2 regions of the Peribacillus sp. AS_2 genome follow, and region 2 is predicted to be linked to the other one. Evidence: riboswitches for the same ligand, from Rfam matches in the RefSeq annotation. Region 2 holds a riboswitch; the other holds the start of a gene.
The links. A riboswitch is a leader RNA that binds a small molecule or an ion and turns the genes downstream of it on or off. The one in region 2 is predicted to bind glycine.

Region 1: it holds a riboswitch for glycine, as region 2 does, so the genes downstream of both, OTG27_RS13155 (amino acid permease) here and gcvT (glycine cleavage system aminomethyltransferase GcvT) in region 2, are expected to answer to the same signal.

The regions. Positions count from the first base shown of each region.
Region 1 is NZ_JAPTGA010000006.1:224,121-239,914, forward strand. Features, by position in the region: gene OTG27_RS13145 (sodium:solute symporter family protein) at 1-265, opposite strand, end outside; gene OTG27_RS13150 (DUF3311 domain-containing protein) at 262-462, opposite strand; gene OTG27_RS13155 (amino acid permease) at 740-2,080, opposite strand; glycine riboswitch at 2,287-2,365, opposite strand; gene OTG27_RS13160 (amino acid permease) at 2,872-4,260, shown strand; gene OTG27_RS13165 (hypothetical protein) at 4,319-4,459, opposite strand; gene OTG27_RS13170 (FAD-binding oxidoreductase) at 4,632-5,981, shown strand; gene OTG27_RS13175 (hypothetical protein) at 6,133-6,297, opposite strand; gene OTG27_RS13180 (LysR family transcriptional regulator) at 6,704-7,615, shown strand; gene OTG27_RS13185 (LLM class flavin-dependent oxidoreductase) at 7,749-8,771, shown strand; gene OTG27_RS13190 (LLM class flavin-dependent oxidoreductase) at 8,840-10,174, shown strand; gene OTG27_RS13195 (glutaredoxin family protein) at 10,213-10,473, shown strand; gene OTG27_RS13200 (GNAT family N-acetyltransferase) at 10,593-11,126, shown strand; gene OTG27_RS13205 (amino acid ABC transporter substrate-binding protein) at 11,147-11,965, shown strand; gene OTG27_RS13210 (amino acid ABC transporter permease) at 11,998-12,705, shown strand; gene OTG27_RS13215 (amino acid ABC transporter permease) at 12,726-13,436, shown strand; gene OTG27_RS13220 (amino acid ABC transporter ATP-binding protein) at 13,433-14,203, shown strand; gene OTG27_RS13225 (GNAT family N-acetyltransferase) at 14,227-14,736, shown strand; gene OTG27_RS13230 (amidohydrolase) at 14,751-15,794, shown strand, end outside.
Region 2 is NZ_JAPTGA010000007.1:77,390-93,183, forward strand. Features, by position in the region: gene OTG27_RS14165 (hypothetical protein) at 1-1, shown strand, start outside; gene OTG27_RS14170 (vitamin B12-dependent ribonucleotide reductase) at 153-2,723, opposite strand; gene OTG27_RS14175 (lipoate--protein ligase family protein) at 3,111-3,947, opposite strand; gene OTG27_RS14180 (rhodanese-like domain-containing protein) at 4,149-4,532, shown strand; gene gcvPB (aminomethyl-transferring glycine dehydrogenase subunit GcvPB) at 4,671-6,128, opposite strand; gene gcvPA (aminomethyl-transferring glycine dehydrogenase subunit GcvPA) at 6,121-7,467, opposite strand; gene gcvT (glycine cleavage system aminomethyltransferase GcvT) at 7,485-8,591, opposite strand; glycine riboswitch at 8,732-8,815, opposite strand; glycine riboswitch at 8,819-8,906, opposite strand; gene OTG27_RS14200 (DEAD/DEAH box helicase) at 9,284-10,972, shown strand; gene OTG27_RS14205 (YqhG family protein) at 10,950-11,747, shown strand; gene OTG27_RS14210 (YqzE family protein) at 11,791-11,976, opposite strand; gene comGG (competence type IV pilus minor pilin ComGG) at 12,092-12,478, opposite strand; gene comGF (competence type IV pilus minor pilin ComGF) at 12,471-12,950, opposite strand; gene OTG27_RS14225 (hypothetical protein) at 12,898-13,236, opposite strand; gene comGD (competence type IV pilus minor pilin ComGD) at 13,223-13,666, opposite strand; gene comGC (competence type IV pilus major pilin ComGC) at 13,674-13,985, opposite strand; gene comGB (competence type IV pilus assembly protein ComGB) at 14,063-15,097, opposite strand; gene comGA (competence type IV pilus ATPase ComGA) at 15,081-15,794, opposite strand, start outside.

The DNA.
Region 1 (15,794 bases), on a different contig from region 2:
AATAGGATAATACGTAAGACAAAGTAATGTAAATTAGAACATATAGAGCGGGTGCGCCCTTGCCATAAGCCCAGCCGCTGCCGCCAAGGAAGGAGAAGGTCGTATAGATTTCCCCAGCCATCAGCAGAAAGACGAATATCGCACCAAAACCGCGTCCGCCCACCGTCCATTGTTCCAAGTCCATATCTTTTCCTTTTGAAGAGCGTATTCCTAAAAATATCGATAGAAGTAAAAATGCTAAAATGATTAAGAGAGCAATATTCATTCCTGGTCACCTTCCCGATTCCTGGGATCCAGCTTATACATGATGCCGAGTATGGCAGAGGTAAGGACCACCCACATAGCCATCCAGAACATATTGAAAGGCATCCCTAATACATATGGTTCTATTTTATTAACAAAAGGTAGAAATCCCAGTATGCCTATAAAAGGAACTAGTGTAAGAATATATATAATCTTCATTAAAAAACCCCCTCCGTTTTAAATAAAGTGAAACGCCCACCAATGGGGGTTCATTCTTCAATGCCACTGATGGATGGGTGAACCAAACCGGATGGAAAATTCATACATGACGGAAAAGGTCCGATAGTATATATTAGCTTACACTATTTTGATATAAAATTTAATGCAGTTGCCTGATATATTTTAGCAAAAGTGTGCAGAAAGCCGAAGGCCTAATATGTTCATATGCAGATAAAGCCTTGAATTCATATTGAGTTCAAGGCTTTATTTCCTTTAGCTATCTTTTTTTTCGATAATTATATAGTATCACCAAGAGGATGAACCAGATTGGGGTCAAGAGCAATGATAGCCGTGTAGCTTCAGCGAATAGCATAACAATAAGGATGAACAGGAATAAGCCTAAAATGACGTAATTGACAAAAGGTGTAAAAGGAGCCTTGAAAGTCGATTTGGCTCTTAGGTCAGGCCTTGTTTTCGAATATTTGATATGGGAGATCAAGATAATGCTCCATACCCATATGAAACAGATGGCACTGATGGTGGTCACGACAGTAAATGCCTGTTCCGGTATCAGCTTGCTTAATAATGCCCCTATTGATACAACGATTGTGGATGTGAATAAGGCATTGCTCGGAACAGCCTGTTTATTTAATTTTTCCAGCTTAGCTGGGGCTTCACCATTCCTGCTTAACGTATAAAGTATTCGGCTCGTTGAAAATAAACCGCTGTTGCATGCAGAAGCAGCGGAGGTCAAAACGACGAAGTTGATGATCCCTGCAGCGACTGGAATGCCGATTAACGCAAAGACCTCTACAAATGGACTGCTTGTGGCATCCAGTTGTGTCCATGGGTTGACGCAGAGAATGACGAATAGTGCACCAACGTAGAAAAGCAAAATCCGGACAGGGATTTTATTGATGGCAGATGGAATGTTCTTTCGCGGGTTCGCCGTTTCTGCTGCAGAAACCCCGACCAATTCGACACCGACAAATGAGAAGACGACCAACTGTAAAGATAACAGGAATCCGGAAATGCCATTGGGGAACATGCCGCCATGATTCCAAAGGTTCGTTAGGGAAACCGTTCCGGTATTGGTATTGAAGCCGAGGATCAGAAGGAAAATTCCTACGATGATCAAGGCGATGATCGTGATTACTTTAATGATGGCAAACCAGAATTCCAATTCGCCAAAGATCTTAACGGTCAATAGGTTCAATCCTAACAGAATGACCAGACAAAGCAGAGCCGGAATCCATTGAGGGACATCAAACCAATATTGCATATAAACACCGACAGCTATGATATCGGCCATTGCGGTCATGATCCAACAAAACCAATATGTCCAACCGGTCACGAAGCCGGCCCATGGACCGACATATTCAGTTGCGAATTCAGTGAATGATGTGTACCCTGCATTGGATAAAAGCAATTCCCCCAGGGCCCTCATCACAAAAAACAAGGCAATCCCTATTATCATATAAGAGAATAATATGGAAGGACCTGCTAATTGTATGGCTTTTCCGGAACCTAAAAATAAACCGGTGCCAATGGTTCCCCCTATTGCGATCAGTTGTACATGTCTATTTTTTAAATCTCTTTTTAATTCTTGTTTTGCCAATTCTTACGCCCCCGTCTTTTTATAGTCTTGGTAGTGAATGAGTTTACCTGCATGGTCTTGGAGAGAGGGACGTAATTTTTTCGTCCAGCTTGCCTTTCCCATTGGTTTTAAAGTTGTTGTTTTTAGTCCAACCACAAAATGGACAATAAAAAAAGAGATTGGATAATACCAATCTCTTAAAGGGTTCAGAATAACAATATATCATTCGTTACTCTTCTGTCCTTTTGCCTGAGATTGTGAATCCTTCGGCGCTGCATCTTGTACAGTCTCTCCAGAAGCTGCTCCTGCTATAGTGTCATCCATAGCATTCATCGCTTGCTTGTATGCGGTTGTGAAGAAATGTCAGCCAGTGATGATTTTCCACTGCTTGATCATTCATTATGCTTATAAAATAATATTGGAATTCTATCATCTATTTTTCGGTAGGTCAACAAATTTTTTGAAATGAAACAGGCATTATCTGTAGTTTAATAGTGGTCTGTATTTAACTTAAGGTCTAAGCAGAAGTGATTGTTTTCTACTCATTATGAACGATCACTATAATAAAATACTGAACATCATTTTTTTAAAATGATATTTTCAGATTAGAAAAATCAACAAGATATTATTGGCAACTGTTTATTTCAAAAATACAATTGTATTTTTACAGAATATTTACTATTATAAGATAAGAAAACATAAATGAAGTGTTATTGGTATTTTTTCGATAGAGCATTTCTAACTGCAATAATTAATAAGTTCGTGGTAAGGATAGAAAAGCATTACCGATATTGCATCTGGAGGAGTTAATCATGTCGAACAAGGAATTAAAGAGAGGGCTGGAAGCACGTCACATTCAAATGATAGCTTTGGGCGGAACCATCGGAGTCGGCTTATTCATGGGATCTGCGAGCACGATCAAATGGACCGGGCCCTCTGTAATGCTTGCTTATGCCATTGCAGGTATTTTTATATTTTTCATCATGCGTTCCATGGGTGAGATGCTTTATTTAGAACCGACTACAGGTTCTTTTGCAACCTTTGCGAGCAGCTATATACATCCTTTGGCAGGTTATATGACTGCTTGGAGCAATTGGTTTCAATGGGTAATCGTCGGAATGTCTGAAATCATTGCGGTTGGCTTGTATATGCAATATTGGTTCCCGGAGTTACCGGCCTGGATACCAGGTGTGGTCGCCATGATCATCTTGGGAGCGGCCAACCTCATTTCCGTTAAATCCTTCGGGGAATTTGAATTCTGGTTTGCACTTATAAAAATCATAACGATTATATTGATGATCGTTGCCGGCCTGGGCCTTATCTTCTTTGGAATAGGGAATGGCGGGGATGCGATTGGATTATCGAATCTTTGGGAAAATGGCGGCTTCTTTACGGGAGGCTGGACAGGATTCTTCTTTGCGCTTTCACTTGTCGTGGCTTCCTATCAAGGCGTTGAGCTTATCGGCATCACAGCAGGGGAAGCGAAAGACCCAACGAAGACCGTAACAAAAGCGATTCAATCAATTATATGGCGCATTTTAATTTTCTACATTGGTGCCATTTTCGTCATCGTGACTGTATTCCCTTGGGATCAACTGGATGACTTAGGCAGTCCGTTTGTTTCGACCTTTGCCAAAATAGGTATCACTGCAGCGGCAGGCATCATTAATTTTGTGGTCATCACTGCGGCGATGTCTGGATGCAACAGTGGGATTTTCAGTGCAGGTCGTATGCTTTACACACTGGCATTGAATGGCCAAGCTCCGAAAGTCTTTGCTAAAGTATCTAAAAATGGAGTTCCGGCATATTGCACGATCGCTGTACTATTAGGATTGGGCATCGGAGTTATCCTGAATTACCTTGCACCGCCGCAAGTATTCCTTTATGTGTACAGTGCGAGTGTTTTGCCTGGGATGATTCCATGGTTTGTCTTACTGATCAGTGAGCTTAAATTCAGAAAGGTAAATGCCGCTAAAATGGAGAAACATCCGTTCAAAATGCCGTTGGCCCCTTACAGTAACTATGCGACAATAGCCTTTTTACTGATGGTGCTGGTAGGTATGTGGATCAATCCTAGTACAAGGATTTCCTTGGTTGTCGGGATCGTTTTCCTAGCCTTGGTAATAGCAAGTTATTACATGCTGAAAATGGATAAACGAACACCATTGGATGTTAAATCCGATGATGAGATTTCAGGATAAGAAATTCTAGTAAAAAGCCCTTCTCTAATTCGAGAAGGGCCTTTTTTTTCCTTGTAGATCAATTGTGGAATTCACGAGTAAGACAGCGAAACTCACGAGTAAAGTCGTCGAATTCACGAGTAAAATAGCGAAATTCACGAGTAAAGTCGTCGAATTCACGAGTAAAATAGCGAAATTCACGAGAAGTTGTTGAATTCACGAGTAAAACAGCGAAACTCACGAGAAGACGTTGATTTAACGAGTAAAACAGCGAAACTCACGAGTGTAGCTAATTTGACCTCGTAACAAGGGAGGGACAGCAAGCGGACTGTATCTTCATGCCAGTTTTTTTCATAGGATGTTACATATTTACCCGAGGAAGGGGTTATCTTTTGGAAAGAACAAAGCTTACCGGTCGTATCGTTACACCTAATGATGCTGAGTATGAGCGTGCCAGGATAAATAATAACTTAAGTTTTTCTAAATTCCCAAAGGTCATTGTGTTTTGTCAAAATTCCGATGATGTGTTGAATTCATTGAAGTGGGCCCGGGAAAATCATGCACCTTTCCGGGTTAGGAGCGGCAGGCATAGTTATGAAAATTTTTCATTAGTGAATGGCGGTCTAGTCATTGATATTAGTGAAATGTACAATATCAAGGTCAATCGAGAAAAAATGATCGCAAAAATTGAAGCCGGAGCTGATTTAGGGCGAGTATATAATACGTTATGGAACTATGGCACGACGATTCCGGCAGGGACCGAAAGCAGTGTTGGTGTTGTAGGTCTTACGCTTGGCGGTGGAATAGGTATGTTAACGAGGCGCTTTGGACTTACTTGTGACAATCTACTTGAAATAGAAATGGTAAGGGCTTGTGGAAAGAGGGGAGCCAAACTCATTAAAGCGAATAGGAAAATCAATAGTGATTTATTTTGGGCATGCTGCGGGGGAGGAGGGGGAAACTTTGGCATAGTCACTTCTCTTACTTTCAGGGTAACCCCCGTATCAAGGGTTTCCGTTTTCTCCGTCACATGGGAGTGGGAAGATTTCGAAGCGGTGTTTGAAGCCTGGCAGGATTGGGCCACTCAAGCTGATGAAGGCTTAACTTCAGAAATAGAATTCAAGGCAAAGGAAGCAAACGAAATTTTTGCTAAAGGTGAATTTGTGGGAACGTCACATAGATTGAAGCAGCTATTAAAGCCTTTGACAAAAACCGGTTCACCAATAAATGTCATGATAAAGGAAGTCCCATACATTGAAGCCGTAAGATTCTTTGATTATCCAGCTGGAAATCAACCGGCGCATCGAAAGAGGTCAGGATCTTTCATTGAAAAAACTTTTCCACAGCAAGCAATCGCAACTATGAAACATTTTTTAGGAAATGCTCCAAATGAAAATGCAGCCATTTGGCACCAATCCCTAGGAGGAGTGGCGGGCCTTAAAGATCCAAAGGAGACAGCTTTTTATTATCGGGATGCCATCATCGCCCAGGAGTATCAGGCTACATGGACCAATCCAGAAGAAGAGCGGCTAAACATTCGTTGGATCAAGGACCTGAAGCATGCCTTGTCACCATTTACTACCGGTGACTATGTGAATTGGCCGGATACTCTAATCAAAGATTGGCCAACTGCGTATTATGGAGAAAATTTCAAACGGCTTAGGGAAGTGAAAACGAGGTATGATCCATACAATGCGTTTAAGTTCCCACAAAGCATACCGCCATTAAATAAGTGGGGTTGAAAAAGCTTGGCTTCACCAAATACATTCGTTATATAAAGGCCTATTCCTGAATTTGGATATAGGCCTCTTTATTCTTGTTTTGAATCAATTAATCGAGATAATCCCCAGAATCATTCCGCTTGCTGAGCTTGTACTGTATTGTAAACCTGATTTACGGAAGATTGGGCTTGGGCAATTTCTTGAGCAGTTTGTTTGATGGCTTCTTGTACCAAAGTTGGATCAGAGGAAGATTTTTCAATTGCTTGTGAAAGTAAAGTTGCGTAAGAGTAACGTTTGCTTGATTTAATTGATTGATATCAATTTGTTGTTGAGGCATGTAGTTTCCTCTCCTTATGTCATTATTGCTCCATTAGGATGACCGTTCTTTTCTATTTTATAAGGAGAAAAAAATATAACGTTGACAGGATGGACAGCTTGGAAAAGTTCAATCCAAATTTTAAAAAAAGATACACACTCAGGGCTGAAAAGCGGGCAGAGAGAGAATGGGATTATTCGTTTTATTTACTTAGAATCCTTAAATTTTCATCTGCATAATAGATTGCGTCCCTTGAATGATTCTTTGTTAAGTTAATTAAATTATACTTTACTTATTGGTTTTATCAGATTAAAATCGGAGAAAGAATTATTATAAGAGGATGAGCTGATTGGATAACCGAAAGCTCCTGAACGCGATAAGCGAACAGGAGCTTTTTGCGTTCATTTTGGAAAAAGGAGTTGGCTAAATGAATATTGATCATATTGAAGCGTTTATGTATGTTGTTCACCTTAATAGTTTTCATAAAGCCGCAGAGGCGATGTTTTTATCACAGCCAACGGTTTCGGCAAGAATTAAGACGCTTGAGAGTGAACTCGATTCAGTACTATTTGAGAGGCAGGGAAGAGGGATTATTTTAACCGAAAAAGGGAAAGCCTTCATTCCATTTGCGGATCAAATTATTCGTACCTTTCACCAGGGGAAAAAGCAGTTGAAGACAGGAAGCGAACTGGAGGAAATAACGATAGGGGCTAATATCATTACATCGCAATACTTTATTCCATTTGCTCTTCCTCTATGGAAAAAGGAAAACCCAAATTTACGCTTTAAATTCATTTCAGCAACAAATGATGCATTAATGGAAAAATTGCTTCAGAAACAGGTTGATATAGCCTTTATGAAGGATGTTACACATAGTGGTCTGCAAAATTACAAAACCCTTGATAATTCAATTCGTTTAGTCGTGTATCCAGGACATCCATTTCAACTTCGAACTGGGCTAACAGTACAGGAATTAGCAATGGAGCCGTTGGTATTTTTTGAGTGTGGTGCGCTTGACTGGAACCACGTTCATAAAATTTTTGAAGTATCGAATGTAGAGCCGCGCATTGATTTTCAGGTTGATCACCTGGAAGTGGCGAAGTCGCTAATTCTTAGCAGAAGCTGTATCGGATTTTTACCGTACTTATGTATTAAAAAAGAGTTAGAACAGGGAACTTTGATTGAAGTGGATGTGTCACATTTAATCAAGATAAAGCAGCACATCTATCTGACGCATTTAAATCACGGGATGGAATCCCCTTTATTATGGAAAGACATTCTTTTATCAATTCAGAAATTTGAGAAAACCCATCAGCAATTACAGATACAATCTAATTGATAGATATTTTCTATCAATACAATATTTTTTTCTATTAGTAAAACCATTGCCATTAACATGTTTTAGGTGATAGGATATGTCAAAATATAATTATTCGCATAAGTGAACTTTGAATTAAATCGGAGGAGAGAATATGAGTTATAAGCTTGGCATTTTAGACCAGAGCCCGATATTTCCAGGAGCTTCAGCATTTGATGCACTGCAGCAAACCATTTACCTGGCTAGACATGCAGAAGAGTGGGGTTATACCCGTTTCTGGGTATCCGAACATCATCATGCCGAACAGCTGGCGGGGTCCTCCCCGGAAGTATTGATTTCTTATTTATTAGCCCAGACAAAATCGATTCGGGTAGGGTCCGGAGGTGTTATGCTTCAGCATTATAGTCCATATAAAGTGGCGGAAAACTTTCACGTATTATCGAATCTTTCGCCAGGCCGGGTAGATCTTGGCATCGGAAAGGCACCAGGTGGGCTCCCCTTATCAACGAAGGCGCTACAGTTTGGAACTGTGAATGATGGAAAAGATTTCGAAGAGCGGTTATCTTTCCTGCAAGAAATAATTGAGAATTCAGTTAATGAAACTCACCCGCTTGCAGGCATTCAAGCGACACCGCTACCTTCCGAAAAGCCTAAGATGTTTCTGCTTGGTGCAAGTGCTGATAGTGCCAGGTTAGCAGCCGAACTTGGGATAGCTTATGTATTTGCTCGATTTATCAACAGTAATGAGACTGTACTTGAAGATGCTGCACGCATTTATCAAAGTATCTATCCAACTGGTAGCTTTAAGGTATCGGTTTCAGTGATTGCTGCTCCTTCACAACAAGAAGCGGAACAGTTAACAGGTGATCAGAAGATTGTGAAAGTTCATCTCAAAAGCGGTCGCTCTGTCACAGTCCAAACCTTAGCGCAAGCAGAGTTATTCGGGAAGCAGTCTGGGGAGCTTTACGAAATAGAAGAACAGGATTCCAATATTATTGCTGGAACTCCTTCTTATGTAAAAGAAGTCTTAGCAAATTTACATGAAAAGTACGGGGTAGATGAGTTTATCCTACATTCGCCGATTTTAAAGGAAGCAGAAAGGTTCAGATCTTTTCGATTGTTGAGTCCACTTCAATTAGCCTTATCTGAAGAGAAACACGTTACGAGCCAAAATTAAAAAGGCCTCAGCAATCAGGGGAGATGTGGGATGAAGCTATAAGCCGATTAATTAAAGGAGGAGTATCGATGTCTGAACAGAGAAAGTTAAAATTTGGAGCGCTTATTCATGGAGTAGGAGGGAGTATATCCGGTTGGAGACATCGAGACATTCAAGCAGATGCCAGTGTAAGTCTTGAATTTTATAAGGAGCAGGCCCAGAAGGCTGAAGAGGGAAAGTTCGATTTACTTTTCATTGCTGACGGATTGTTTATCAATGAGAAGTCAATTCCGCATTTTTTAAATCGATTTGAACCACTTACCATTTTATCCGCACTCGCTGCTTTTACATCAAGAATAGGGCTTGTCGGAACAGTTTCCACCTCATACAGTGAGCCATTTACTGTAGCCCGGCAATTTGCTTCACTTGATCACATTAGTCAAGGTCGTGGCGGATGGAACCTTGTTACTACCCCTCTTGAGAGTACGGCCTTGAACTATAACAAAACGATTGAAGAACACCCTGATCATGCCAAACGCTATCGGATTGCATCAGAATATATACAAGTCACCAAGGGACTTTGGGATTCATGGGAGGATGACGCGTTTACTCGGGATAAAGAGTCCGGTGAGTTTTTTGATCCTTCTAAAATGCATCAATTAAAGCATAAAGGAGAATTTTTTTCCGTGCAAGGACCACTCAACATTGCCAGATCAAAACAGGGGAGACCAGTCGTTTTTCAAGCAGGTTCATCAGAAGCTGGAAAAAACCTTGCGGCTAAAGAAGCGGATGCAATCTTTACAGGTCAACCAACTTTGGGAGATGCCAAGATTTTTTATCAAGATGTGAAAAACAGGGCTATTGCATTCGGGAGAGATCCTGATGAAATTGTTATTCTGCCAGGTATCGCGCCAATCATTGGTGCAACTGAGGAAGAAGCGGAGCACAAATATCAAGAACTCGCTAACCTGGTTTCTATAGATAAGGCGCTTGACTATTTAGGACGATACTTCGATCATCATGATTTTTCCCAATATGAACTGGATGCACCTTTCCCAGATCTCGGAGACATCGGAAAAAACAGTTTCCGAAGTACAACTGATCGAATTAAACAGGAAGCCAAGGAGAAACAGTTAACGCTCCGTCAAGTAGCAGTTAAAGAGACTACACCCCGGACTTCTTTTATTGGAACTCCCGAGAAAGTGGCGGGTTTGATACAGCAATGGTTTGAAGAGAAGGGGGCGGACGGATTTATCTTTGCTTCAAGTGTTCCAAATGCTTTAAGTGACTTTGTAGACGATGTGGTCCCTATCCTTCAAAAAAGGGGAATATACCGTACAGAATATGAAGCAGAAACATTAAGAGGCAACTTGGGGCTTCCATTCCCGGAAAATCGTTATGCGAAAGAAAGCATTAATCAATGATTGAAGAATCAATTTAAAAATTGAAGGAGGAATAAGAAATGGGAGAAGCGTTATCTGTCGTCGTTTGGTCAAAACAAGGATGTCACTATTGCGAAGAGGTTAAACAATACTTAAAAGAAAAGAAGATCGCTTATCAAACGGTGGATGTTACCAATCATGATGATCGGCGAGATATTTTAGAAATCAAATATGGAGTTCGGTATGTGCCCATTATTGAAATTGGGCGAGGTAGTGTATATGAGAGCGTTACGGAAATTGGAATTCCTCATCTTGAAAAAGTACTCAAACGAGTACAATAACAAAAAAAATCACGCGCTTAAATGTCTATAAGTATGACTGATTGAATTAAGGAAAGATTGCAAAAATAAATCCGACTATTCTTGTATAAATAATATGTTATAGAAAAGGGGAGTTAATCATGACACAGTTAATCCGTCTTGCCACTGTAAACGATGCTCCAGAAGTGCTAAACGTCACACTTCGGGCTTATGAACCAATCAGGGAATTGAATATTAACTTTCTGGCTGCGACAGCTGATTTGCAGCTAGTGACGAATAATATTAGGCGGAATCTCACTTATGTTTTAGAGGAGGAGGGCCAAATTGTTTCTACCGTGACAGTTCGTCATCCATGGAATGATCCTGATCATTTCAGTCCGTACCCATTCATTTGGTGGTTTGCAGTCGACCCCCTTTATAAACAAAAAGGTTTTGGCTCGACTTTGTTAACCTGGGTGGAAGAAAACATACTTCGGAAACAGGTGAAAGCGCCGGCCGTCTATTTGGCGACAGCTGAACGTCATCCTTGGCTTGTTTCCATTTATGAAAGAAGGGGCTATGAGATTTTTGCAGAACGAGATCACGATGGAGAAAAAATTGTGTATCTTCGTAAAATTCTAGATGAAACGCTGTATCGCATTATTGAAAATAAAGAACCAATTGTTAGTAATTAAAAATATTCGGGGGAATTGAGATGAAGAAAACGTTATTAATTGTCATGGCACTGCTACTAACTTTTTTAGGAGCTTGCTCTTCAGAAGAAACAACCAGTACAGCAAAATCTGGGGATTCAAAAGATAAAGAAGTTCAGAAAATCATTGTTGGAACAGGGACGCAGTTCCCTAACATTTGCTTTTTGGATAGTAATGGTAAGCTGACAGGGTATGATGTCGAGTTGGTTCGTCAAATCGATGAAAAACTGCCTGAGTATGAATTTGAATTTAAAACGATGGAATTTTCTAATCTATTATTAAGTTTAGAAACGAACAAAATAGATTTTGTTGCTCATCAAATGGAAGTGAATGATGAACGGGAAGAAAAATTTCTATTTAATAAAGAACCATACAATGTCTTTCCGCTTCAAGTTACAGTTCATCAGGACAACAATGATATCCATTCCATTAAAGATTTAAAAGGAAAAAAAGCGATAGTGAGTGCAACGAGCAATTCTGCTGTTTTTCTTGAAAAGTATAATAAAGAAAATAATGCCGGTATTGAAATTGTCTATTCTGGCCAAGGCGCAGATGATACGAAGAATCAAATCAAAACTGGCCGGGCCGATGCTACCATTACTACACCATTTGCCGTCGACTTCTTAAATAAACAAGCAGATGCACAGCAAAAGGTTGTGGGTGAGCCGCTTCTAAATTCAAAAGTATACTTTTTGCTAAGAAAAGACGAAACGCCTTTACAGAAGAGAATTGATGAAGCACTTGTGGAACTGAAAGAAGAAGGGGTAGTTAGCGAACTAAGTAAAAAGTGGCTGGGCGCAGACTATTCAGTGGGATTTTAATTAGATAGTAGTAAGCGCGGAGGTGCTAAAGCATGGGGAAAGCATTTGATCCTTCATTAATCGTCGATTTCATTCCGACATTAATATATTATCTTGGAGTAACATTGCAAATTCTGGCAGTATCCGTTTTATTAGGAATGGTCATCGGGATAGCGGCAGCCATCCTGAGAGTATTTCGTATCCCTGTCTTGAATCAATTTGTCATATTATATATTTCATTCATTCGGGGAACGCCTATTTTAATACAATTATTTCTGGTTTTTTATGGACTGCCTGCAATCCTGTTATTCATTAATATTGATATTTCAAGAATGGATGCTCTATATTTTGTCATTATTACGTATGCATTAAGTAATGGGGCACATTTTGCAGAAATATTCCGGGGAGCGATTAAGGCTGTCGATTATGGGCAAACGGAAGCAGCCTATTCTGTTGGAATGAATAATAGTCAAAGCTTTTTTAGAATTGTGCTTCCTCAGGCCATACGGATTGCTTTTCCGAATATCGCAAACTCTATTATCGGATCCTTAAAGGATACCTCACTTGCCTTTACCATTGGCGTAATGGATATGATGGGGAGGGGAGAGACATTGATTGCCGCAACTGCACATGCTCTCGAAGTCTATCTCTCATTGGCCGTTATCTATTATGCAGTCGTGCTATTGTTCGAGAAGATATTCAGACTTTATGAAAACCGCATTAATCGGCATCAATCTGTAGATGTGTCTGTTACTGGATAACAAAGGGAGGAGGGAAGGACTTGACGATTGATATATTATTCATTTGGACTGCTTTTAAGGAGATTATTAGAGCACTTCCGATCACACTTATCTTAACGATTCTTCCTCTTCTTGCAGGTTTTATTATCGGCCTCGCTGTTGCCTTGATTAGGATTTATAAAGTGAAATTTCTAAGTGGAATTGCAAATGGCTATGTTTCCTTCTTTAGAGGAACACCGATTATCATGCACATAATGCTCATCTATTTCGGTTTTCCATTATTAATCGATCAAATTTCTAAAAAGTTTGATTTGGGTATACAATCTAATTCCATTCCGATCATTTTATTTGTCTTAACCGCCTTATCGTTGAGTGCGGGTGCTTATTTATCAGAAATATTCAGATCGGGTATTATCAGTGTCTCCAATGGCCAAATGGAGGCAGCCTATTCCGTGGGGATGAATTCGTTTCAAGCCATGACGCGAATTGTTTTGCCACAGGCCATTGCTCAGTCCATCCCGAATTTCACGAATATTTTCATTGGATTTCTGCATACGTCATCCATTGCTTTCATTGTATCCCAAAAAGAAATGACAGGAGCAGCCAATGTTGTTGCATCCACCAATTTGAAATTTTTGGAGTCTTTTATCGCTGCTGGTTTAATTTATTGGGGTCTCACAATCATTGCAGAGGGGCTTTCGTTTTTAATTGAGAAAAAGGCCACTGCCTATAATCGAGGAGGAGTACAATGATTTATTTAAAAGATATAAAAAAATCATTTAACCAGCAGCCTGTTTTAAAAGGGATTAATTTGAAAATAGGCAAGGGAGAAGTAGTTACCATTCTAGGACCAAGTGGATCTGGGAAAACGACCTTGCTTAGGTGCTTGAATTTTCTTGAGAAACCAGAAGAGGGTATCGTTCAAGTGGGAGATATACAGGTGAAGTCCAAGAAGGCGACGAAAAGGGAAATCTTGTCCCTTAGGAGACAATCGGCAATGGTTTTTCAGCATTATAACTTATTTGCTCATAAAACTGTTTTGGAAAATGTAATGGAAGGGTTAATTGTTACCAAAAAATATAAGAAAGCTGAGGCGAAACGGGAAAGTGAGCTGTTATTGGAAAAAGTAGGTTTGGGAGATAAGCATGACCATTTCCCTTCGCAATTGTCAGGAGGTCAACAGCAACGTGTTGGAATTGCCAGGGCACTTGCTTTAAATCCGGAGGTCATTCTATTTGACGAGCCAACGTCGGCACTCGACCCTGAGTTGGTTGGGGAGGTGCTTTCTGTCATAAAAGCAATTGCACAGGAAGGCATCACGATGGTGATTGTAACCCATGAAATGAGTTTTGCTAAAGAGATATCGGATCGTGTTCTTTTCATGGATGGCGGGGTGATTGTAGAAGAAGGTTCACCATTGGAAATTTTCAATGCTCCAAAGGAAGACCGAACACGACAATTTTTAAATCGGATATCAAGAGATTTTTCCGTATCGTTTTTAGAAGAAAGGGCCAATTAAAGGAAGGGGCCAAGGGAGGACGTATGATTAATACAATCGTAGTCGATGAATTGATTAAAGCAGATAAAGAGACGGTGCGCCGCTTATTGGTAGAAAGTTATCAACAATATGAACATGAATATTCGAACCCGGAAGCTTGGAAAGGATATTTAAAAAATATTGAATCCTCGTTGGATAATCCACATGTTGATAAGGTGTTGGTTGCAAGGTGCAATCAGGATATCCTTGGCACATTACAGCTTTTTCAATCATCTGAAAAAGCATATGAAAAGCCGGAACTTGGGATTTTTGCACCAATCATTCGGTTGTTGGCCGTTCATCCCGAATCAAGGGGACGCGGTATCGCTCAGGAATTATTAAAGGCTAGTGTAAATTATGCAAAATCGCAAGGTGCGTCCAGTTTGTATCTACATTCTACTGATAAGATGCATAAGGCCATTAAACTATATGAATGGTTTGGCTTTAAAAGGGATCGAACGAAAGAATTTCAAAATCAGGATATTTTAGTAAAATGCTATCGCTTGGATTTATAGAAGGAGGCGACTGTATGAGTCGAGAGCTGGAAAAGCGCTTAATATCGATACGGCGCCATTTACATCAATATCCGGAATTATCAAATGAAGAATTTGAAACGACAAAATCTATACAAACGTGGCTCGAGGAAGAGGGCATTGAAATCCGTCATACAGGATTGAAAACAGGTGTTTTTGCAGATATAAAGGGTGGCAGACCCGGACCGACAGTAGCCATAAGGGCGGATATTGATGCTCTTCCAATTGAGGAACGAACCGGGCTTCCATTTGCTTCGAAAGTAAAAGGGGTGATGCATGCTTGCGGCCATGATTTTCATACGGCAGCCGTTATAGGTGCTGCCTACCTTTTGAAAGAATATCAATCAGAGTTGTGCGGGACAGTGCGATTGCTTTTTCAACCCGCAGAAGAATTAGGCGGCGGAGCGGTACATGTGATAAAAGATGGTCAAATTGACGATGTAGCGGCTGTGATTGGGCTGCACAATAAACCCAATTTGCCTGTAGGCACCATTGGGATAAAAGATGGTCCGTTAATGGCGGCAGTAGACCGTTTTCATATTGTTCTTCAAGGGAAGGGGAGCCACGCGGCCATCCCTCAACACGGAAAAGATCCAATAGCAGCAGCGGCTCAGCTTATTACCGCTCTTCAAACTATCGTCAGCCGGAATGTATCCCCTTTAGAAAGTGCCGTGGTAAGTGTTACGAGAATAACAGGTGGAAACACGTGGAATGTAATTCCGGGTGACGTCATATTGGAAGGAACGATTCGAACCTTTAGTTCTGAGATACGCGAAGAAGTAAAAGAAAAGTTTTATTCGATTGTGAATCATATCGCCGCCGCTTTTTCACAGGAACCTGTGATTGGTTGGTTTCCTGGACCACCCGCGCTTCATAATCATCCAGCAGTCACAGAGATGGCCCGCTTGTCTGCTCGGCAGCAATCATTGCATGTAATCAATCCAGAACCTTCAATGGGTGGTGAAGATTTCGCTTATTACCTTCAACATATCCCCGGTACCTTTGCCTTTTTTGGTACAAACGGAAACGAAGACTGGCAT
Region 2 (15,794 bases):
ATTGAACGTGAAAAGAAGACCGAATTTACGATTATTCGGTCTTCACCTATTGGTATTTAATTGAACAGACTATCACTGCCCGGATTAATGACTCTAAAAAAAAGCCGTTAAGATAGCTTTGCAGCATACTTAACGACTTCCTTTGCATCAGCTTATAGCCCGCATTTCAATTGCGCTCCGCAATTCGTGCACGTATTGCATCCGCCCATTTCCTGAACTTCACCCTTACGGCATACGGGGCAAGTGTTACCCACTTCCGAACCAATTGTAACATTCGTCGAACGCAGCTCATTTATCGTATCGACCAATACAACTTTTTTCTTTTCTTCCACATTTGTCAATTCATCCATTTCAAGCTGCTCGTCCATTTGGTTTTCTTCCGCTTTGAGCGTAAGGACCTGACTGTCACGGCTGCCATCCACATATACCGTTCCGCCTTTTGCTCCGCCTTTGTATAGACGTTCATATACCTTTTCAACTTGTTCGACAGTATATCCTTTTGGGGCATTGACCGTCTTGCTGATCGAGCTGTCAATCCAGCGTTGAATGATGCATTGAACATCAGCATGTGCTTCTGGAGCTAATTCCATAGCGGAAATGAACCATTTTGGAAGCTCTTCTGTATCGGCTTCTGGATGGCGATCCAAGTATTCCTGTACAATGTCAGCCTTAACTTCAATGAATTTACCAAGACGGCCGCTGCGGAAATACGTGAAGGAGAAATACGGTTCAAGACCTGTTGATACCCCAACCATCGTTCCTGTACTTCCCGTAGGAGCCACTGTCAATAAATGAGAGTTACGGATACCATGTGCAGCAACACTTTCCCTGATATCTTCCGGCATTTTTTCCATAAATCCGGTTTGTGTGAAACGTGTTCTAAGCTCATTGGTTTCTTTGTCCGTTGACCCGATCAGGAACGGGAAACTGCCTTTTTCTTTAGCAAGTTCCACCGAAGCCCTGTAAGCTGTGGTCGCAATCGTTTCAAACACCTTGTCAACCAGGATATTTCCTTCTTCAGAGCCATATTCCGTTTCACAGTAGATCAACAGGTCATGCAGACCCATTACACCTAGTCCAACCCGTCGCTCGCCCAGTGCCTGTTTTTTGTTTTCATCCAAGAAATAAGGAGTTGCGTCAATGACATTGTCCTGCATGCGCACACCGACTTCAACTGTCTGCTTAAGTTTCTCGAAATTAACAGTTTTGCTTTCTTTATCAGCCATTTCAGCCAGATTGACAGCAGCAAGGTTACATACTGAATATGGAGCCAATGGCTGTTCTCCACAAGGGTTCGTGGCTACAACCTGTTGACCGTATGCTTTGGCATTCGTCATTTCATTTGCATTATCGATAAAGAAAATACCTGGTTCAGCAGAATATGTTGCACAAATGTTTATTAAGTTCCAAAGCTCTTTAGCCCGGATTTTACGGTAAACACGGACTTTATGACCCATTTTCTCCCATTCGCGAACATCACCGACATTATGCCATTCTTTATTGTAAATGGCCATTTCTTCGGCATTATAGCTTTCAACATCAGGAAAACGCAATTCATATTCCGCATCTTGTTCGGCCGCTTCCATAAATTCCTTGGTCAGGCAAATGGAGATATTGGCTCCAGTCAAGAAATCCGAATTATGGACACTGTATGTTCCGCCTGTACGGATCTTTTCCTCTGCATCCCTAATGATTTTCTCGCTGAACCCGCCTTGGCCAGGAATCTCCTTATAATTGATGATCCCTTGATACATAGCCGTTTCCTGTTCCGTGTGCGGCGTGAATTTCAATTTATCCGTGGCATATTTCTTGATGGCTTCATCTTTAGTGTTTTCCACTAGGTAACGCAAAATCCTTGGATTTTGCATTTTGGAAATGATGAACTCTGCAATATCGGGATGCCAATCAGCAAGCATGATCATTTGCGCGCCTCGTCTGCTGCCGCCCTGTTCAACAAGATGCGTCAGTTTTGCAATATCGTCAAGCCATGACACTGAACCCGAGGATTTTCCATTTACCCCTTTTGCCAGAGTGTTTCTTGGACGCAGTGTCGATCCGTTCGTACCCACTCCGCCGCCGCGGCTCATGATTTCCATCACTTGTTTCCTATGTTCTGAAATGCCTTCACGTGAATCCGGTACGAATGGCATTACATAGCAGTTGAAATAAGTAACATCCGTATTGGAACCTGCACCGTATAATACTCGGCCTGCCGGGACGAAATTAAGGTTCTTTAATTCTTCATAGAATTTATTGAACCATTCCGTTCTTTTTTCTTCCGTGGTTTCCACTGATGCCAATCCCGTTGCATTACGTTTCGCAATTTGTTCATAGTATATTTCAAGAGGCTTTTCGATTATATCCAATGGACGGTTTACAATTCCCGTCTCGACTTCTTCCGGATTATCCAATACGCCACGGAATTCTTCATCCACCAATACCTTGGCTTTTTTGGTTTCCCAATCAATTTCAACGATGTAACCGAGACCCCTTGCCGGGAATTTCGGATCTTCCTTAATCGTCAACACGACGAAATCGCCTGCCGAGAGTGTGATTTTTTCAGTATCCTTAAAAGAATAGCGGTCAAGCATGACTAGACGGGACACTCCCTTATGCGCCATTTTCATATCAGCAGTTACAGGGTGAACCTGGGGAAATAAAGAAATATCCTTATTCAACCTATCTAGATCAACCTTTAAAGCTTCTTTTATTACAACCGACATAATTCCCTCTCCTTTATATGTTTCATGATCCGTTCTTGCTGCCGCAAAAATCCTTATGTAGCCTTACATGTCCGTTTCGCTTAACAAGTACCCTAAATTTATCATAGCGAAACTCAAAAATCAATATATAGTGTCGCATTAAATATTTCAACTACTATATATTGTGTTTGTTTTGAATAACTTTTTATTTTGTCAAACGTTAAATCAATTAATATAGTTAGCAAAAGGGAGGAAAATGTCGATTTATAATAATTTTTCATCAGATTTCAATTAATTTGGACCTTGCTTTTTCCCCATCCCTTTTAGGGCTTATCCCTGCAAGGGATGTGTTATTCGGTCAAACAAATCTGAAAAAACTTTTTATTATCCACTCTAATTATGCTTCCTCTATCTCATGAAATTCCATTCATCGCTTTCATATTTGCTTTCTGTAATGGCCTTCACTTCCAGCAATTGCTTTTCGGTGAGGACATATGGCTCTAAATCGACCGAAAGTCCTTCGGCAAAACCTTTTTCGAAAGCTTCTTTCGCTTCAGGGATGGTTATCTTTCTCCCGGCAATGTCATTCATGGCCACAGCTTTGTTTTTTAAGTTTTTTTGCATTCTCTCTTTAACCCTGTCATTTGAGAATTTAAATACGCTAAAGAGCTTATCATCATCAAGCTCAAGCAAAATGGACCCGTGCTGAAGGATGACGCCTTTTTGCCTGGTTTGAGCGCTGCCAGCGACCTTCCTGCCCTCAACGACCAGTTCATACCAGCTAGGTGCATCAAAGCAGACGGAAGACCTGGGCGATTTTAAAGCCGCTTTTTCCTGTTCGCTTCGAGGCACGGCAAAATAAGCATCCAATCCAAGATTCCTGAACCCCATCAATATTCCTTCAGAAATGACACGATAAGCTTCAGTAACGGTGGTTGGCATTCCCGGATAGGATTCTGGAACGATTACACTATAAGTCAATTCATGTTCGTGCAGTACCGCTCGTCCTCCTGTCGGCCTGCGAACAAAACCAAGGCCCTGCCTTTTGACCTCTTCCAGATCAATCTCCGCTTCTGCCTTTTGAAAATAACCGATCGACAATGTCGCTGGATCCCAGCCGTAAAATCGTATGATCGGCGGAATTTCCCCTTTGCTTTGCCAGTTTAACAGGGCTTCGTCCAGCGCCATATTAAAAGCCGGTGAACAATACCCCGAATCTATAAAACCCCATTTTTCTTTAGTCATCCTTACCCCTCGTTTCGATAGACGTTTTTCAATCCCCCACAAAAAACTCACATGTAGTAGTTTAACAGACTTTAACACTCTAAAAAAGAAAGTGCTATCAAGTCATGAAGAATTTGATGAAAATTCTTTTTGATTATTGGGTAAAGCAATTATATAATAAAGATTGTCTGTATTCGTTAAGGTAGAAGGGAGTTTTTATGTTTGGAAATATTATATACACTGCTCATCATCCTCGGAGTGGTTATTGCGTATTCACTTTTTAATTGGTACCGCCAGCGTAAAATCGTTAAAACACTAACACAGGACGAATTTATCGCCAACTACAGAAAAGTGCAGCTAATTGATGTGCGGGAACCGAATGATTTCGAAAATGGTCATATCTTAGGCGCAAGAAACATCCCTATGACTCAAATGAAAACCCGCTTGGTCGAAATTAGGCCGGACAAGCCTGTATATTTGTACGCTCAAAGCGAAATCATCAGCGGCAGAGCTGCAGCCATGCTATACAAAAAGGGCTACAGGGAACTTTTTCACTTAAAGGGCGGTTTCAAAATGTGGACCGGGAAAATCAAAGCAAAGAAATAAGACCCCATCTCGGCATGGGCTCTTTTTAATTCCATAGCTCAAGTAAAAGAAAGTCAACTGTTGGACTTTAATGGAATCTTACATAAACATGAAAAATCCCCGCCGGCAGGCAGGGATTTTTTCGTGTAAGCTACTAATCTAAGCTTGATAACGCAATACGGGTTTTCTTGCAGCAAGAGTTTCATCAAGCCGCTTTATAACGGTTGTATGCGGAGCTTCCTGAACGATTTCCGGAGTTTCTTCCGCTTCCTTGGCAATCTGGATCATCGCATCGATGAACGCATCCAGCGTTTCTTTTGACTCGGTTTCAGTCGGTTCTATCATCATTCCTTCTTCCACGTTCAACGGGAAGTAAATGGTTGGAGGATGATACCCGAAATCCAGCAATCTTTTAGCTATATCGAGAGTCCTTACCCCCAATTTCTTTTGCCGGCGTCCGCTTAATACGAATTCATGCTTACAATGACGATTATATGGTAAGTCAAAATAAGGTTCCAACTTGCGCATCATATAATTGGCATTGATGACCGCGTTCTCTGTGACGGCTTTAAGGCCATCAGGACCCATTGAACGGATGTACGTATATGCCCTCACGTTTATTCCGAAATTACCATAATAAGGTTTTACCCTGCCAATGGATTGCGGACGATCATAATCAAGGGCGAATTGCTCACCTTGCTTGACTATAAGAGGTTTAGGCAAGTAAGGAATCAAGTCGGACTTCACACCTACAGGACCAGAACCCGGGCCGCCGCCGCCATGCGGGCCTGTGAATGTTTTATGGAGATTTAAATGAACCACATCAAAGCCCATGTCACCCGGTCGTGCTTTTGATAGGACTGCATTCAGATTCGCTCCATCATAATAAAGCTTCCCACCTGCATCATGGACAAGTTGTGCCATTTCCAAAATATTTTCTTCAAACAATCCCAATGTATTGGGGTTCGTCAGCATCAAGGCCGCCGTATCAGGTCCGACAACACGTTTTAAATCTTCAAGGTCGACTAACCCATTTTCATCGGACTTCACTGTAATCGTTTCTAGTCCGGCAACAGTGGCAGAGGCAGGATTCGTACCATGGGCCGAATCAGGTACAATCACTTTCGTCCGTTCTGTATCGCCATTCGCTTCGTGAAAAGCGCGAATCATCATCAATCCTGTCCATTCACCGTGGGCACCTGCTGCAGGCTGTAATGTCACTTGGTCCATCCCGGTGATTTCCGTTAAGTGTTCCTGCAAATCAAATAATAGTCCCAATGCTCCTTGTACAGTAGCGGGATCTTGATATGGATGGATATGGGCAAAACCGTTGAAACGTGCCACATTTTCATTTATTTTCGGATTATATTTCATCGTGCATGAACCCAGCGGATAAAAACCCGAATCCACCCCATGATTCCGTTTGGAAAGTGCAGTATAGTGACGCATGATATCCAGTTCGGACACCTCAGGAAGCTTTGCCTCTTCTTCACGGATGTAGTCGGCAGGAAGAATTTCTTCGAGCGGAATAGTTGCAACATCCATTTCTGGCAGACTGTACCCGATCCGGCCGGAAGTACTGATTTCAAAAATGAGTGATTGATCTTGATTATTCATGTTGATCCCCCAATTCCTGCGCAAGTGCATCAATTTCTTCTTTTGTTCTTAGTTCAGTTACCGCAACCAGCATATGGTCTTTCAATTCAGGATAAACCGTCCCTAAATCGAAGCCGCCGATCATCCCTTTTTCAAAAAGGTTTTCATTGACCTCTGAAAACGGGGCAGGCAGTTTAATGACAAATTCATTAAACGAAGGACCGTCGAAAATCACTTCCAGCCCTTTTGCCATAATTGCTTTTTTCGCATAATGTGCTTTTTGTATATTTTGCACGGCCATCTCTTTGACACCCTTTTTCCCAAGCGCGGTCATTGCAACAGAAGCTGCCAAGGCATTCAAAGCTTGATTGGAACAAATGTTGGATGTGGCTTTGTCACGGCGAATGTGCTGTTCACGAGCTTGAAGCGTCAGGACAAACCCTCTTTTTCCATTCTCATCGACCGTTTGACCGACGAGTCTGCCCGGAACTTTCCGTACAAGTTTATTAGTAACCGCAAAATATCCACAATGAGGGCCACCGAATGCCGCTGGAATGCCGAATGGCTGAGCATCCCCCGTTACGATATCTGCACCGAGTGCACCAGGGGATGTCAAAGCTCCCAATGCAAGCGGATTACTGGAAACGATAAACATGGACTTGACGCCATGAATGATTTCTTCCATTTCTTTCAATGGCTCGATCCGGCCAAAAAAGTTCGGGTATTGCACGATCACTCCTGCAATGTCATCATTCGCCAATTCCCTTAAAGCAGCTAAGTCCGTCACACCGTCTTTATGAGGAATTTCGATCACTTCCACGCGTTGCCCTTTTGCATATGTCTTCACAACTTCTCTTGATTCAGGATGAACGGTTCCTGAAATGAGAATCTTCTTCCGCCTTGTCTGTCCTGAAGCAAGCATCGCTGCTTCAGCCAGCGCCGTCCCGCCGTCATACATGGAGGAGTTAGCCACATCCATGCCCGTCAATTCACATATCATCGTTTGATATTCAAAGATTGCTTGAAGTTCGCCCTGTGAAATTTCAGGTTGATACGGTGTATACGCCGTATAAAACTCAGAACGGGAAAGAACATGATCGACGATGACCGGCGCGTAATGGTCATAGACACCCGCACCAAGGAAGGAAGCATAATTTTTAAGGTCCGCATTCTTTGCAGCAAGCCTTGATAATTCTTTCATTAATGCAGGTTCAGATTTAGCAGGCTTGATATCGTATTCTCCTTGAAAACGAACGCTTTCAGGGATATCATTGAAAAGTTCTTCAGCAGTGGATACCCCTATCGCTTCCAGCATTTCTTGTTTATCTTGCTCTGTCATGGGTAAATAACGATGTTTCATCTAATGACCATTCCCCTCTATTTACGTGGTTTTTTATAAAAAGGTGTTTGTATTATAACGGCTTTCAAACGTTTGGAACGGATTTCCACTTCGACTTCCGCATCCAGCACCGAAAATTCCTTATCGATAAGTACCAATCCAACGTTTTTCTTCAATGTTGGCGATTGGGTACCAGTCGTGACCTCGCCAATGACTTCATCACCGCTGTAGACCTTATACCCATGACGTGGAATGCCACGGTCAATCATTTCAATTCCCACAAGCTTGCGGGGAGCCCCTTTCTCCTTTTGCTCAGCAAGAACGGCTTTCCCGAAAAAATCAACTTCCTTATCCACTTTTACTGCAAAACCAATCCCGGCTTCTATCGGGGTGATGTCAGCTGAAAGCTCCTGCCCATACAGCGGCAGTTTCGCTTCAAAACGCAGGGTATCACGAGCACCTAAACCAATCGGCTGAACCCCCTCTTCCTTACCGGCATCCATAATCGCCTTCCAAAGGGCAGGGCCATTTTTACTGTCGCTATATATTTCAAAACCATCTTCACCAGTGTATCCAGTACGGGATACCAGCGTGGAGATACCGTTAATCATGACATTATCCTTGAACCTGAAAAATCCAATTTCACTTAAGTCAGTACTTCCCGATAGTTTTTGTAATATCTTTTCTGCAGCTGGTCCTTGAAGTGCCAGCTGTGTATAGTCACTTGATACATTCGTAATTTGGGCATCTTCCGTTAAATTAGCTTGCAGCCAATTGAAATCTTTTTCTGTATTCGCTGCGTTGACCACGAGCAGATAGTCGTCCTCAGCCCTTTTATACACGATAAGATCATCAACCGTGCCTCCGTTTTCATAACACATGGCGGTATATTGGGCCCCGCCCTGTTGCAGCTTTGATATATCATTGGTCAGCATCTTCTGTAAAAAGGAAAGGCTCCCAGGCCCCTTAACATCGACTTCCCCCATATGGGAAACATCAAATAACCCCGCTTTTGTCCGAACGGCTTCATGTTCATCCTTTATACCCGAAAATTGGACAGGAAGTTCCCAGCCGCCAAAATCAATCGTTTTACCTCCGTATTCACGATAAACCTCAAATAGTGGTGTTCTTTTTAAATTGGTCAAAAAATGACCCCCTTCAGATTTTTTTAAAAATTAATTGGCTTCATTATCAAAAGCTTCTTGTCATTACTCATCAGATACAAGCTGATTCATGATGTGAAAAAAGCACAAAAAAGGACAGAGAAAGCCCGTTTGAGCTTTTTCTCTGTCCTGAAACCTGAAAGTTTACCTATGTAATAGGTTTTCCCCTTTGGTGGCCGTCCCATAACGGGCGACGCTCTCCAGAGTTGCGTCCAATAAGAGTTCTTTTGCCTGAGAGATTCACTGCTAAGTTTGCTCCTTCGGCGCTACATCCGTAGTCTCTCCCCTTATCTTCACCCGCATATAAATGGTCTACCATTGATAGGAAGCCAATAAGCCCCAAGCATCGGTAAAACCTTTGAGCATAAATGGAATGCATTCTCTGCCAATTCTCCTAAAACTTCAGAAACCGTTTGACTGATCTCCTTCAGTAATCTTGGATAAATTAGGAGCCTATAGCCCATACTAAGAAAACGCGAACTGCAAAATCGATGTACAAACATTCTTTGCAGCGTTTGGAAATTGGAATTTTCTAAATATACTTATATCCTACCCTAAGAAACTTATCTCTGCAATATTTTTTGAAAAAGAAATATTTTTCTTACTTCACATATGAAATGTTCGGGTTTTGACCTTATATTAAGGAAATTATGATTTAAGAGGGAGTTATTTCTATGAAAATCAATATATCCTTCAATTCTGAATGGAATGACGAGTTTCTGCAAAAGATGGAAAATGACGGTCCATGGGGAAATTGGGAGCTTTATAAGTTGGCGGTTCAAATGGAGGAAAACCTTATCATCCCTGATTTTGAAGGTTTACAGGCGCCCAAGCACCTTCCTCAGCTAACCCCGCTTCCCCATCAATTGGAAGCGGCGAAGCAAGTAGTGGAAAAGATGAATGGAAAAGCCATTTTGGCTGATGAGGTAGGGCTGGGAAAAACAATTGAAGCAGGCTTGATCCTAAAAGAGTATATGATTAGGGGCCTTGTAAAAAAAGTATTGATCCTTGTTCCGGCTTCCCTTGTCACACAATGGGCATTTGAATTGAATACCAAGTTTCATATTCCGGCAGTCGTTCAGAGAAAAAGTTATGTCTGGGACTCCTGTGATGTGGTCATTTCATCCATTGATACAGCGAAACGCGCTCCACATCGAGATATCATCTTTACTCAGGAATATGACTTCATCATTATTGATGAAGCTCATAAACTTAAAAATAATAAGACGAAGAACTATGAATTCGTCCAAAATCTGAAAAAGAAATTTTGTTTACTCCTGACAGCCACTCCGATTCAAAATAAAGTCGAGGAGATATTCCACCTCGTTTCGTTATTGAAACCGGGCCACTTGGGAAATGCTTCGCTCTTTTCGGAAAAGTATAAAGGGAAGGGCCGGAACATCATTGAAGATGAACACCTAAAGGAACTGGTCAACACTGTCATGATTCGAAACCGGCGGGCCGATACTGGCATTGAATGGACAAAACGGCATGTAGAAACCATCACCATTGAATTTTCTCCAACGGAACAAGCATTGTATGATGCTGTTTCCAAATTCAAGCCAATTTCGGATGGATCAAAAGGAAGCGCCTTTTCGGCTCTCACTCTCCAAAGGGAAGCATGCAGCAGCAGAGAGGCTGTCTTTTATACATTAAAGAATATGAGAGATAAATACGATCAGCCTTCCCCTGATTTTTTGGCAAAGCTTGATGATTTATTTACTAAAGTGAATGAAACGGTCCAGAACTCAAAGGCTGAAAAAGCTTTGGAACTGATCAAGAAAATTGATGACAAAGTGATTATCTTTACGGAATATAGGGCGACTCAACTATATCTCCAATGGTACCTACAGCAGAATGGAATTTCTTCTGTTCCTTTCCGAGGCGGTTTTAAGCGCGGAAAGAAAGACTGGATGCGTGAATTATTCCAAAAGAATATTCAGGTATTAATCGCAACAGAAGCTGGCGGGGAAGGGATAAACCTTCAGTTTTGCCATCACTTGATTAATTTTGACCTGCCCTGGAACCCAATGAGGCTTGAACAGAGAATTGGAAGGATTCACCGCCTTGGTCAGGAAGAAGATGTGATGATTTATAACTTTGCCACGAAAAATACAGTTGAAGAACATATACTGAAGTTACTATACGAAAAAATAAATTTATTTGAAAAAGTAATCGGTGAATTGGATGATATTTTAACCAAACTGGATATTAACAACATTGAAGAATATTTAATTGATGTGGTCGGCGAGTCCAAAACCGAAGGCGAAATGAAAGTCAAGATGGATAATTTTTCATCGTTGATCCAATTCGCTCAATCAATGAAGGAAGGTGAGGTTCATGCAGCAACGGGAAATTCATGATTTTTTAATCACTTTCTTTAAAGCCAATGATTGTGAAATACTGGATAATGCACCAACCCACCTTACTGTGCAATTGACGATTGAGATGGATAAAGAATTAATGAACAGACCCTTTTATTGGCATTATCTAGAAAAAACAGGAGGTGTTCCGAACCCGGCACAAATCACTTTCATTACCGATCCAGAACAAGCTCCATCCGATTTAAAGGGAGAAATGATTCATTTTGGCTCCCCTCGTCTTCACCAGATTATTCAATCAACCAAAAAGCTGGCTGGGTATACTAGACTTTTTGAGAATACGCCTCCATCAAAAGGCAGAAATAATCCTTTGTTTCCTTGGCTGACCCTGAATGTGAAAATATCCTATCAATGCGACCGCAAAAAAGATACTTTCATGTCAATCGGACTGAATTTAATCTCGGGTGAAATAATGGAAGGGTTTCACCATCGGGTTTTACCGATTAACGTCACCCCGAAAATACCGGATTACTCCTTTACGCTTTCACCTCTGATCATGCCCAAGAGTGGATTGGCAAGACTTGATACATACATCAGAACCAGTTTCGAGGATGATGACCATTCCTGGGCGGAGGAAGCAATGCTGCGCTGGCAGAATGACTTGAATTTATTGGAGCATTTTTACAAGGATATGGACGAAAAAAGTGAAAGCTATTATACCGAAAAAGAAGCACTAAAAGCTCAATATGAACCCAACATCAGAATATCCATCATCAACGGAGGAGTATTTTACCTTTCAGATAGGGCGTTGGGATAAGTTAAGAACAAAAAAACAGATGTCCAAGTTCAGGACATCTGTTTTACTTTTTGATCGTTTTCCTTATAAACATCGACAAAGCAAAAGGGACAATGCCAAACCAATGTGACATACCCTGGTTTTTATCCTCTTTTCTGTGAAGGCGTTTTTCTTTTCGTTCTTTTTTCGTCAGATTGAAATACTCGACAAGCTGCTGCGTCAGATATTTAATATAAGCGTTTGTAGACATATAAAATCATCACCCTACGCAAAGTATGTCCGGTTTAGGCTTTTTTTAATCCTTTCCTTGCTCCCTTCACCGTAAACCTGTCGCGTTCCCTAATAAAATGGTGTTGATTTTGCTATTACACAGCTTGCTTCTCCAACCATTCTTTCACTTCCCCCGCTTCTTTATCGTATTGAATGATGACCCTGCCCTCTCGATCATTTTTAGTTTTGGAAGAAAACTCGATATAGACGTAAGGACCTTCTTGCTTCATTAAGGAATATCGCACCGCACCATTGGGATATGATATTTCCCCCTGGATGATTTCCGGAATCTCTTCGCCCCACTCTGCCGTCACATCCTTGATGGCTAGATGGACAAGATGGTCGGCCACAAGCGACTCTTCCACTTCTTTATAAAACTTTTTATCAATGATAAACTGGTCGATCATTAGTATCGTGAACATGATGAAAACACTCGCCACAATCATGACCATCGGGAAAACGACTCCTTTTTGATTATTCATCAATTTTCGTATCATTCCTAAAGAAAGGATGAAATCTTCGACTGAAAGTAGTCCCTGCTTTATCCGTTATATTTATAACAATGACACTGCCATCCTTATTGACCTGGAATTCCGAAATGTTCTGCAAGATGACCTCATGCCCCATACCATCCACTCGTCTTCGGACCTTATCTTCATATTGTTCCAGCGATGCTAATTGTTCACCTGAAAGCAAATATAATTTATTTCCCATTACATCTTGTGCTTTGGAACTCCGGACCTCCTGCTTCACTTGCATGGTAAAGACCTCCCACTCCTTAGGATGCAATTTATCAACGGACCTCATCTGGGTGTGAATGATCGAGAAGAGCTGCAGAACAAAAAGCGACGTCGTCATTAAAATCAATAAAGAAAAAAGCAATTCGATCATCGTAAAGCCATCATTTTTTCGCAGCGTCACAAATGGATTCCCAATTACCCGTTTCATGTTCATAGCGTACACACCCTTCAATCATTCCCGGGAAATCCCCATGGTCCCTCCAAAACAATTCAAAGCTTCTTTTTTTGTAAATGATTTCCTGACCAACTGCTTGAATCTCCCCATCCATGAACGCCGTCAATCTTTCATATAATAAATGGTGGGCTTCGGTCTTTACGGGAATATCTTTCCGCTGCGTCAATACCTCTTCAAGAATTGGTAAAATGGCAAGGGCCAGTAATATACAAATAGAAAATGCGGCCATCAGCTCAAGGTAGACGTACCCTTTACAATTTCTCAATCCGGAACCTCCCTTTACCGATATTGAGGACCAGCTTGTACTTTCCCTTTGAGGTATCAATCATAATCGTTCCGGCTTTGGATGCATTTCCATATTGATTAAAATGAAAGCTGAACCCCAAAGTGCCGCTTAAAAACTGGATATCCTCTGGTATGCTTCTCTCTAAAACGATCCCCTCTTTATAAGACGAAACGGTATAAATCTTTTCGGTATTATCAATATGGAGGTAAATCAAGCTCTTATGACTGATGGCATACTGTTGAGCATAGAAAAGATCTTCATGAAATTGTGAAAGAAAAAGCCTATTTTCCATTCCTTTAGTGAAGCTGGGATATAGATTAGGACCGATGGAAATTAGGAGTACAAAAATAGCGAGGACAATAAGGGTTTCAGATAGTGTATACCCACCATCGGAATGCCGTATATTCACTTCTCTCCTACTCAACGACCGTTATCTTTCCTTTACTATCCAAACTAATTTCATCCCCATTAGGGCAGGATGTCTGTTTGAGATAGCCTTGACTTTCCAATTCACCGATACTTTCGGGCAGTTTAGCATTATCGATTTCATAAGCCTGCACCTGTGCTTGGGCCATCTTAACGAAAGCTTCACATCCTTTAGACTGGATTGTGGATTGGTTTTTCGTGATATTGGGGATTGTTATAATCAAAAGGATGGATATCACCAGTAAAACAATAAGCATTTCTATTAGGGTAAAACCACGTTCATTCATCACTTTCTTCAACATATCATCATGCTCCTAAAAGCATCTGAATACCAGATGACCTTCGGGCATTTTCACCTCCGGAATACAAAAATGAAATCCTATAAACCTTCGAGCAGTGAGAACATCGGCAGCAAAACCGCCAAATAAATGGACACGATCAAAAGACCTATCAGTGAAAACATTAGAGGCTGAATGATTTTCAAGATTGCATTCATTCTCTCTTCAATTTTCTCCAGTATAAAACGACTGTAATGAAGTAACTCGGCATCAAGTCTGCCGTATTTTTGACCATTTGCAGCGACCACCGGTAAATTCCCATCAAAATATGGGAGCTCCCGAAAAATCATTTCCAGTGATCTGCCCTCGATCAGATCATCCTTGATGATATTGCAAAGTTTTTGGTAAAATGGCTGCTGTTGATTTAACGAGAATAATTTGATGCTATCGTTAATCGATAGTCCTCCGGAAAGCAAGCCACTGAATTGGCTTGCAAAAAAATAGGTTTCGTATAATTTAATGAACGTCCCGAATATCGGAATTCCCATCAAAATCCTTCGCTGTCTTAATGGGCATAATCCATTGAACCAAAATCGTTTGAGTGCATACAAGAATAGGAGCAAGCCGAGTAATAAGAAGGGTAGTGCTGGAAGAATGAACGTGGAGGCTGACATTAATCTTAAGAGAATATGCTGATCGACATCCATCGTGAAATAGATGGTCTGGAATTGGGGAAGGAGAACACTCTGAAGAATATAAAAAACGATACTTACAAAAAAGACTAAGAATACGGGATACACCATTAACTTTTTTACTTTATCCATATCCTCGATTCTTTTCTTCCAATATCGCCCTCCTTCTTTCAACGCCCGTTCCAGGTCGCCATATTGTTCTCCATAAAATATATAACTTACAAGCTGCGGATGAAAATTAAGATGGGTCAGCACCATGTGCAACGGGTAGCCGTTCCTTAAATCGGCTATAGCCTGAGTGAAGTCTTCCGCTTTCTTCTTTGATTCCTGAAACTCAAGAAAATGTAAAGCTTCCGCCAAAGGATAACCATGATTCAATAATTCACCTAGCTTCGAAATAAAGACCGCCTGCTCTTTTACCTTCCATTTACTTTTTGGTTTCATGGTAGACCAGCCGTTCATATTCCTGAGATCCAACATAGCCCATCGCAACCGCTTTTCCGATTTCATCCTTTAATTGGCGGTAGCTGACCGTTGCCATTTCTTTTTCATCTCCCATTATCCGGAGAACTTCAGCCAGGCTTTTTCCATATAGCAATTCATATACACTTGCCCTTTTATTCCTTGCAGTCATTTTGCATGCTAAAGCACAGTCCCCTTTACACGGAAGACATCGCAATTCAACCAGCCGCTGCGCTGTCACGCCAATCAAAGTCTGTTCAACCTCAAGTAAGCTGACACCAAATTCCAGTAATCTGGAGATGGCGCCCTGGGCGTCCCTCGTATGCATGGTCGTTAGTATCAAATGACCGGTTAATGCGGCACGGACTGCGATTTTGGCAGTTTCTGCATCCCTGACTTCCCCAACCATGATCACGTCCGGGTCATGCCTCAGAACAGCTTTTAGGCCGACTGAATACGTAATGCCCGCCTTTTCATTGATTTGGACTTGCAATACCTTTTCGGATACATTTTCAATGGGATCTTCAAGTGTAATGATATTTCGATTGATCATCTCATGGGCGTGGTGAAGCAGGGAATATAGTGTCGTGGTTTTCCCACTGCCGGTCGGGCCGGTAAATATGAGCATGCCATGGGAATGCTTCAGGAGTGCAATCAATTTTTGAACGGTGTTTGGAAA